One region of the Marinifilum fragile genome, then DNA from elsewhere that is predicted to be linked to it. Evidence: riboswitches for the same ligand, from Rfam matches in the RefSeq annotation. Region 1 holds a riboswitch; each other region holds the start of a gene.
What was found. A riboswitch is a leader RNA that binds a small molecule or an ion and turns the genes downstream of it on or off. The one in region 1 is predicted to bind cobalamin.

Region 1 (3,293 bases):
ATAATCAAGGGAAAGATTACAAAACGGGTAGTCACAACTTGTATGATGAGAAGTATGCAAAATCTATTTTGGATGAAAGTTCATATGGAGAAAGAATGGTGAATACACAATTCACTACCTATAATTTAAATACTCGATTAGGAATTACCCTCGCAGAGGATTGGAAGATTAACCTGAACGGCGGATACTACAGAGGTGATGACATTGAAACTCCTGGTAATTTCTGGCATACCGAAGGAATGGACTCTAAAGATATTGAACGCTTTACAACGGGTTTTGATGTAGTGGGGAAAATCAAAAATCATAACATCATGTTTTCACCATTCTATTCAAACGAGGAGAATAAAACGATTGATGTGGGTTCTGATGGATACGGTGATTTTGAAAGTGTTTATAAAAACTATGGATTCCAATTGACAGATTCCTACCAAATAGGAAAACACAACCTTGCCTTTGGTTTGGATAATAAAACCGAAAAATACGAAAGTACCAACTTCGATACCAGTGGAAATATTGAAGCTCCTTACCAACCAGATTATAAAAACATTGCTACAGGGCTCTATGCACAATTGCAATTCAAATTATTAAACGACAAGTTGAATTTGATGCTTGGAGCAAGAGGAGATCATATCAAGTTTAAACTGGAAGCTGATGATTTGTTAGGAAACACAAAGAAAAATGAGGACTACTCGGTTTTTACTAAAAATATTGGTGTAAAATATAATTTAATTGGTGACTTATCAGCACACGCAAGTTGGGGTGATGCTTTTTTGGCACCTAAGGCATATCAAGTAGCAGGGGAATACACCAGAGGTTCTTCAAAAACAGTAGGAAACCCGGATTTGGATCCTGAAAAATCAAATACAACAGACTTTGGTTTGGCTTATAATAATTACAGAAAAGGTGTCAATTTCGACCTTACTTATTTCAATACGCATCACAAAGATAAAATCATCAGAAGTTCCTTGCCTGATTACAGTACAACCTATATTAATGCGCAAAGTGCAGATATGGATGGATTGGAACTAAGCGCTTCTTATGATTTTGGTGCATTAAAAGACTATGATTATTCCTTGCGATTGTATTTAAATTATACTCATTTGATTGATGCAACAGTAAAGTATACTGATGCGCAAGGTAATCCGCTGGAAGGCGAAATGAGGTTTGTTCGAGATAACACCGCTTCATTTGGTGTTGAGTACGATAATCTTAAAGGATTTTCGACAAGATTGAATGGAAGATATATTGGTCACAGATACGAGAATAACTACATGTACTTGGCTGATTATTCCAATTGGCCAAATATTACCAAAGAGCCAATTGTTTTTAATGGGAAAGAGGTGCGTCCTGATTTAGTGAATGAAGAATTGTTGCGTCACCCGGTTTCTTATGTTTTTGATTATTCGGCCAGCTATTCTTTTAACGAGAACTATACTGTTGGATTTTCAATTTCAAATTTACTAGATGAAAATTATACTGAGAAAGATGGATATAATATGCCAGGTAGAGCATTTATGGCAAAATTCTCATATCAGTTTTAAGATTTAATATTTACGCCAAAACAAAGGGAGTCTATCTTAATAGATTCCCTTTTTAGTATAAGTGAATATTTTGTTAACGACTGATGGACAGCGTGATTTAAAATGGTTTGTGAATAGTGGATTTGTTAGTCTTTTTTTTATAGATTTGCAGCGCAATTGGTTCTCGTACATTTGTTTCTTAACAAATTGAGATGAAAAGGGAATCCGGTTCAAGTCCGGAGCTGTTCCCGTAGCTGTAAGTTCTAATAAAGCTTTTTGATTTACCCTTTGCCACTGTCCCGATAAATCGGGATGGGAAGGCCTCAAAAAGTAGAACAAGCCAGAAGACCTGCCAGTGCAAAAAAAAAGTCATTGCTTTCGGGACAAGAGTAATAAGGCAAAAGGATTCATTTTAAAGTCGATTTCGACTCAATCTCTTTTATCTACTCCCTGTTAGTTTTGCATTAGTGTAGTCAATTTTAATTTACATCAGTAATGAAAAAAAACATTGTAACAGCTTTTGCATTGCTTTCGATTTTCAATTTCTCGCTTAAGGCGGAAGAAAATCCAGAAAATGCTACCGACACAACATCAGTTCGACACCTAAACCTGTCTGAAGTAAAGGTTAATGCGTCGCGAGTAAATGCAAAAATGAAAGATCTGCCACAAAAGGTAGACGTTATTTCGAAAAGAGTTATTGAATCGTCGCCAGCAACAGATATTGCAGGATTGTTAAAGAGCAATGGAGCCATTGATATTCAGCAATACCCAGGGGTAAATGCAGGAATCGGTATTCGTGGATTTGCTGCTTCAACGTCAAGTAAGTATGCAGTTATTTTAGTGAATGGTAAGCCAGCTGGAACTGAAAATATTGCAAGTATAGATTTGAATAATGTTGAACGTGTTGAAATACTAAAAGGTCCTTTTTCATCTCAATATGGGTCAGATGCTATGGGTGGTGTTGTGAACATTGTAACCAAAGAGAGTGATGGTGAATTTAAAGGAAATGTAAGTTTCCAATATGGAAGCTTCGATACTTTTAAGGAAAACATTAGTATTGGTGGAGCTTTATCGGATGGATTAGATTTTGATTTGTCTTATGCCATTCATAATCAAGGAAAGGATTATAAGGTAGGAGATAATAATCTGTATGATGAGGGTTATGCAAAAATGATTTTGGACCCAACGACCTATGGGGAAAGGATAGAGAACTCTCAATTGCAAAAGCATACAGTAATTGCACGATTGGGAGTTAAACTTTCGGACAGTTGGAAATTAAATTTAAATGGTTCGTATTTTAAAGGTAAAAAAATTGAAACCCCAGGTACGTTCTGGCATATCTATGGAATGGATTCAAAGGATATGGAAAGATATACCACAGGTTTTGATCTTATCGGAAAACAAGGGAATCATAACATTACATTTTCGCCTTACTATTCGGAACAAGAAGAAGAGAATTTTGATATAGGAAATGATGGTTATGGAGATACCAAGTATACTTACAAAAATTATGGTTTCCAGTTGAATGATGCAATTCAATTGGATGATCATGTTTTGGCGATTGGAATCGATAATAATTCACAGAAATATGAAAGTTTGAATTATACAACAGCAGGTAGTTTAGAATCTCCATTTCAGCCAGATTACTATAACATTGCAACAGGAATCTATTCTCAGTTTCAGATGAAATTTTTGGAAGGAAAATTCAATGTTTCAGTAGGAGGAAGAGGTGACAATGTGAAATTCAAAACCAAAGCCAATTCGTTTTTGAAT
Region 2 (3,293 bases), 610 kb from region 1:
GCTTGCACCGTTTCTTTTACGTTGAAAAGTGGTACACTTACTGTAATTAGCCAATTGGTATTGGTTTCTCCAATAGTAACAGGTTGATATACCCTAATAACAGGTACTTGAAGAAATTGAGAATGAACTTCGCTGTGCATTTTTTTACCACTTGCCAACACCTCTCGTATCCCATCTGCATCATTCAAATGATCAATACTTTTACCAATAAAACTTTCCTCGGGATGTGATATACAGAATCCTTGTTCGGAAATAATACTTACATAGGCTCTTCCCAAATCTTCATTATCGTAAAAATGTTGCTGAAATCGATACAGATCCAGATCAGCACCCAACACCCCAATAATACGATTGCTACGTTCAACCGGAACCAGAATAGAACTTATTAAACGATCATCGGATCCCTGATAAGGGACAGATATGTTCTCATTTTTACTTTGCAGAAATTGAATCGCCAATTGATTGTGTATTAGATTCAAATCAGATTGGTAGAAAGAAGAATCTATCTGATCATTTCTTCTATTTAATGAATCAATAGGAATGTACCAAACTGCATTAATTTCGTTTCTCAACTTCAGTTTGGTGATCAGCGCATTATTAATTAGCGCGGATTCCTTCGTGTTCATATCGATAGTTTCTTCTATCGATTCGGCTAGCATTTTTGTACGCAAAATGCTTTCATCCAATTCTCTTTTTACAATCAAAAAACTATTTTGTGCTTTCGATAAAGCCAGATCCACGCTCATTTTACGGGCGGTAATGGTCATTTTATCCCCAATCAAATAAGCTACCGCACCAAATGCCAAAATGATAACCGCTCCTATAAAGATGATGGATTTGTTACGAAAATTCATTAATTCCAGATTTTTAAAAGCACAAAACTTATTAATAAGCAAATATTTACAAATATGAAATGATGTCATTTCAGAAATAGAGTACAAAAGTAATATATAGAATGAATTAGAAATGAATTTCGATAAATTTTACAAATAAGAAGCTTAAAAGGATTCAAAATTAGATAGATAACATATGATCATATAAGAATAAACAATTTACCCTCAATTAAACTGGCAATTAATACAATACCGAAAGACATTGATTAACAAAAACTTATTGCAGCAATATATATTTTCCAAATTCAAACCTGTTAATTAACATACAGCAAAAGCAATTCCCTTTATTTTATAATCAATAAAAAAGAATACATTTGCAAAGCTTTTGGTGCTCTGTTTGCATTCAGCGAATGGAGTTAAAAGGGAATCCGGTGTAAATCCGGAACAGTACCCGCTACTGTAAATCTCGTTAATATCCTATGATATTAATTCGTTCTCAACAGTCAAAATCCACTGTTCTATAGGGATGGGAAGGAGTTGAGAATCGGGAAAGTCAGGAAACCTGCCAGGAGATATTGTTTAATTATTGCTTCCGGGAAAAGAAGTTAATGATGATTTGAGTATATTTTCTGATTTCATTCATCTCACATATTCCAGGAATGCATTAGTATATTTTTACTATGCATAAGATTTTTTGCATGTTGTTAATGCAGGTAGTATGTTTCACTGCATTCTCACAAAAATTTAGCCTTAATGGCAAGGTGTACAACAAAAACACCAAAGAGGGAATCGATTTTGCTTTCGTTTACCTCGATAGTTTGAATACAACAACTACACAAAAAGATGGGCAGTATGAGTTAACCAATGTAGCAAAAGGCAAATATCATCTATGTGTTTCAGTTCTTGGATACGAAAAATTCTGTCAAGAAATTGAGTTAAGCGCTTCCCAAAGTTTCGATATTGGGCTTCAGCCAAAATCTTTTACCATCTCTCCAATAGTTGTAACTGGTACAGGAACACATTATAAAATTGATAATGTGCCTGTTCAAACCGAAATCATTACAAAAGAAGACATTGCTGATATCTCAGGGAGAAATGTAGAGGAAATCATTTCGGGTATCTCCTCCTCTATTGACTATACCACTAGTTCGATGGGTTCCAATATCAAAATTAATGGTTTGGGTAAAGATTACGTGTTGATCCTTTTGAATGGCAAACGACTAACAGGTGGGGTTGGCGGATATGCTGATTTAAATAGAATTAACTCAGCCGATATTGAGCAAATTGAGGTGGTAAAAGGTGCTTCCTCTACCCTATACGGATCCGATGCTATAGCTGGAGTGGTCAATATCATCACCAAAAAAGTAAAAGGTAAATTATCAGCAAGTAGTAGTTCTCGCCTGGGTGCTTATGGAGATTTCAAACAGCTAAATTCCTTCACATTTAGTAAAGGAAAACTATCTGGTAAAACTACTTTTAACCACAAACAAAAGGCTGGATACCAATTGAATTCTTTGAAATTTAATAACAAATGGGAATCCAATCACGATTTGCCATACCTGATTCATACCTACTACAAACCAGTAAACAAAAGTAAATCTTATACCATTAGCCAATTTTTAGAGTACGAAATGAACAAAAAGTTGAGTTTTAACATGGACTTGTCCTGGTATGAAAAGACTTTGTACTTCCCATTCAAAGCTCAAATGCACAATTACTATTACAACAACAGAGCTATTTCGCTAGGCGGAAAGTATAAATTGAAACACAAAAATTACCTGAGTTTCAATTTTGATGCAAACAACTACTTGTATTACACCGAATATCCATACAAATACAACGAAACCTATATTACCAGCACCGATGTAATCAAGAAGACCTATTATCCGGGCGATCGATTTAAAAATTCGGATGAGATAAATGTAATCTCACAAGTGAAAGGCATTTTTAATATCGACGACAAGAACAAACTAAGTTTTGGCACTGAAATTAAAGGCGAATACCTTGAAGCGGAATACAGGTTAACCACACCTAAAGTTGATGCCTATACTTACTCATTGTATGTTCAGGATGAAATAAAATTAAGTGGCAAATTAGATTTGGTTGCAGGTCTTAGAACACTATACCACGATAAAACCGGTTTCTCAGCAACCCCAAAGCTGACCATGATGTACAAAGAATCTAAATTCACTCATAGGTTCACCTACTCCAATGGCTTTAAAAGTCCTACCTTAAAAGAGTTATACTATTATTACGAAAGCAACCGTATGGGCATGTATCGCCTATACCTTGGTAATGAAAACTTGAAAGCTCAGAAATCACATTATCTTGCATTATCAACTGAATTCAAGGCTAATAAGTTTAAAACAGGATTAAACGTATATCTAAATAGAATCTACGACAAGATCGATTATAAAATTATTCCTACAACATACGATCATGCACGAAGAGGTATAGAGG
Region 3 (3,293 bases), 1.3 Mb from region 1:
TCCTGTAATGCTTGCCGAAAGGAAATCATTATGAAACTCTACACCTAATGAAGAATATTGCGATTTCTGAGGATCCAAATCTTCATTACCTAAATAAAGAGTTCCTCCTTTTTCGTAGGCGTAATACAATTCTTTTACAGTAGGAGCTTTAAATCCATATCCATAAGTCCCACGGAAATTAAAATGATCTAGCTTGTAAAGTAAAGATACTTTTGGAGTAAAAGCACTACCAAATTCATTGTGCTTTACGTAACGGGTTCCTGCTACCAACTGAAGTTTTTCAAGCAACTTGATTTCTTCTTGAGCATATAAAGCTATTGTTTTGGCCTCAGCCTTTCCGTTTACCAAACGATCTTCAGATACCATTTTCTCTCTCAGATAATCTGCACCTAAAGTAAGAGTGTTATTTTTAGAAATGACATTTACATATTTCATTCTAAAATTGCTCATTCTTTGATCATTCTGAATGTCTTTATCACTTTTCTTATAACTCTTGTAATCTTGATTGTATCGATAATAATATCTGTACTGATCAAAGTTATAGTCAACGGATACGTAATCTTTTTTATTTAATAAATACTTGGCTCCTGCTTCAAAAGACTTATCGGTATAGAAATAACCATATTTATAAATAGAAGTAGGTCTTATAACATGCTTTTTGAAAAATGAATTTCCGGCATAAACCTCCAATTTCCTAGTGGCACGAAATTTTAAAGTTTGAGCGAAAGTAAAATCGTTGTACTCATATTGTGCTCTTTTATCCGTTTCAATCAGTTGTCCTTTTTTGATTTCAAAAGGACTTAATTTCCATCCATCGCTTCTTTTGTGGTTAAAATTTCCATTCCATGAGAACTTACCCAGGTTAAGATCAACCGTATTGCTTTGTTGATAAGTCCGATATTCGCGAATACGACTCGTATTGGAAACATTTACCTTTTGTTTTGATTTTTTTGTAATGATATTTACAACACCAGCAATAGCATCCGATCCATATAGTAAAGAAGATGCACCTTTTAATACTTCAATACGCTCAACATCATCAGGATTAATTCTATTTAGATCGGTATTTCCACCAACATCTCCATACATACGTTTGCCATCAACAAGCACAAGAATAAAGTCATTTCCCAAACCATTAATGGTCATCATGGCTCCCATTGTTCCTGGATTAAAATCAAATGATGGACTTACATTCATCATCAACTCGTTAAAATCTGAAGCTCCTGCACTTGCAATGGCTTTTTTATTAATCAATTCAGTTTGAACCGGAGCTGTTTTTAAATGATGCGCGGTACCAGTTCCAGTTACAACAATTTCTCCCAACTGACTTTTGGATTCTATCATTGTAAAATTTAGAACATTGACACCTTCCTTAATGGTGATTTTCTGCTTTTGACGACTATATCCCGAAAAGGATACAACCAAATCGTAATCCCCTGGTGCTAAATTCTTAATCTGGTATTCGCCTTTGTTATTTGTCGCTGTACCTGTAGTAGTGCCTGAGAAATATACACTAGCACCAGGCATTGCTTGTTGGTTACTTTTTTGGGTTACCACCCCTTTTAGCACAGCATTCTGTGCATTAACGAAAGTCACTGAAATCAGTAGCATAATAGCTACAACATAAATCTTTTGCATAGCAAGATATTAAAACATTAATAACTTCACTTTGCAATCCTTATGAACGACGAGAATAATTCAGAACATTAAAACCAATAAGTCCCAAACATAAACTTCTGTCCCGGAAGCAAAATGTTTAATCGTTGTGATGGCAGGTCTTCTGACTTATCCTGATTTTTATGCCTTCCCATTCAATCTAAAATCGAACAGTGGCTGTAGTATAAAAACCGCGATCCCAAAACTCTGGAACCAGACTTACAGCAGCGGGAACTGTTGCAGATTTTCACTGCATTCCCTTTTAATCCTATTGCACATGAAGATGCAACTAGAACCATTACTGTCGCAAAAGTATATATTATTTTCTTACTGGCAAGTGTGCTTTTCAGCAGGAAAGTTTATTGCATAAAAAAGCCGTTTCATTTCTGAAACGGCTTTTATCCTTTCTCTTCGGGAAGGACTTAAACCCAACCCATATATCTCTTAATTTCAACAATTTTATTAGAGTTTGAGAGCAGAGAACGAATTGATAAATGTGCATGGGAAATTATTCGTTTTACCTCTGCTCTCATTCATGGCTATTCAAACATAACCAGTTAACTTAGTTAGAATATCATTTTCTAATAAATATTTCAATACATTACAGACTTTATGAAGAGGCTGCCTAATAAAGATTTTATATTTGGAGAGATATCTATAAGATTTTTCAAATCCCCAACGCTCCACTACTTTTGAGACCAGCTCTTTTTTCTAATCTGTTTAATTTTTCAATTGCCAATTGACTGCACAATCAGAAAAATACTTACTTGCATTTTTCAAACACTCTTCCTTCTGCCATGATGTTAAGTTTTCAAATTCATCAAATATCAAAGCCATAGCAATCGGATTTTGAGGTTCTTTTCTGTAAGTACTTAGAATTGATTTTTTACGAAGAGTAACAGCCTTCTTTATTTCTTTACGATATTTAAACAGTTTACCTTCATCCTCTTCACATAAATTCTCTTCGGATTTGTGAGTTTGCACCCAACTAATTTTTTCTGCTAAACTGTCCATGTAAGCTTTTTGATATTTTCTTAAAATCCGATCGTATTCTGTATTCTCAAAAGAATTATTAACAATAACCAATTCTTTTTTATCTATCTCAAAATTAAACTTCCCATAACGAAATATCCAGATATCATATTCTTTCTCTGCATCAACTACCAATGTCATCTTAAAAGGTGGTTTTACATTTTCAATAAATGCATCAAACGCCCCGTCTTTAAGTTGAACATCCGATAAGATTGTTTTTGATTTCTCGCTTTTGGTATTCAGCTTTAATTCTATTTTAGAATCACCTACACCCTCAATTTTACCTGAAATTCTAATTGATTCTTTGTTGCATGAAAAAAAACAACAAACAACTACTAATAATAATAAATTTCTCATTCTTAATATTTAATACTACACCAAAATAAATAGAGCTAGTTTAACTTTTAGCCGAACTACGATTACCATCATTTAAATGACATTGCATAGCCTCATAAATCAACTCCTCTTTACTGATGTTTAATTAATTCTCTGATAATAACCATTCCCTACTTTGCCTCTTTATTAAAAAAGTAAGCTTGTTCAGTTCTTTGTTTTTTCACTACAACTATATTTAAAGCAAGCTTTTCATTTATTTAGTCTCCGGC

Region 2: it holds a riboswitch for cobalamin, as region 1 does, so the genes downstream of both, ACKPCA_RS06050 (TonB-dependent receptor) here and ACKPCA_RS08545 (TonB-dependent receptor plug domain-containing protein) in region 1, are expected to answer to the same signal.
Region 3: it holds a riboswitch for cobalamin, as region 1 does, so the genes downstream of both, ACKPCA_RS13650 (TonB-dependent receptor) here and ACKPCA_RS08545 (TonB-dependent receptor plug domain-containing protein) in region 1, are expected to answer to the same signal.

Annotation. Positions count from the first base shown of each region.
Region 1 is NZ_OY781962.1:2,154,773-2,158,065, reverse strand. It holds gene ACKPCA_RS08550 (TonB-dependent receptor plug domain-containing protein) at 1-1,541, shown strand, start outside; cobalamin riboswitch at 1,696-1,891, shown strand; gene ACKPCA_RS08545 (TonB-dependent receptor plug domain-containing protein) at 2,016-3,293, shown strand, end outside.
Region 2 is NZ_OY781962.1:1,547,599-1,550,891, forward strand. It holds gene ACKPCA_RS06045 (histidine kinase) at 1-854, opposite strand, end outside; cobalamin riboswitch at 1,203-1,417, shown strand; gene ACKPCA_RS06050 (TonB-dependent receptor) at 1,514-3,293, shown strand, end outside.
Region 3 is NZ_OY781962.1:3,421,417-3,424,709, forward strand. It holds gene ACKPCA_RS13650 (TonB-dependent receptor) at 1-1,638, opposite strand, end outside; cobalamin riboswitch at 1,754-1,971, opposite strand; gene ACKPCA_RS13655 (DUF4369 domain-containing protein) at 2,377-3,045, opposite strand; gene ACKPCA_RS13660 (M16 family metallopeptidase) at 3,278-3,293, opposite strand, start outside.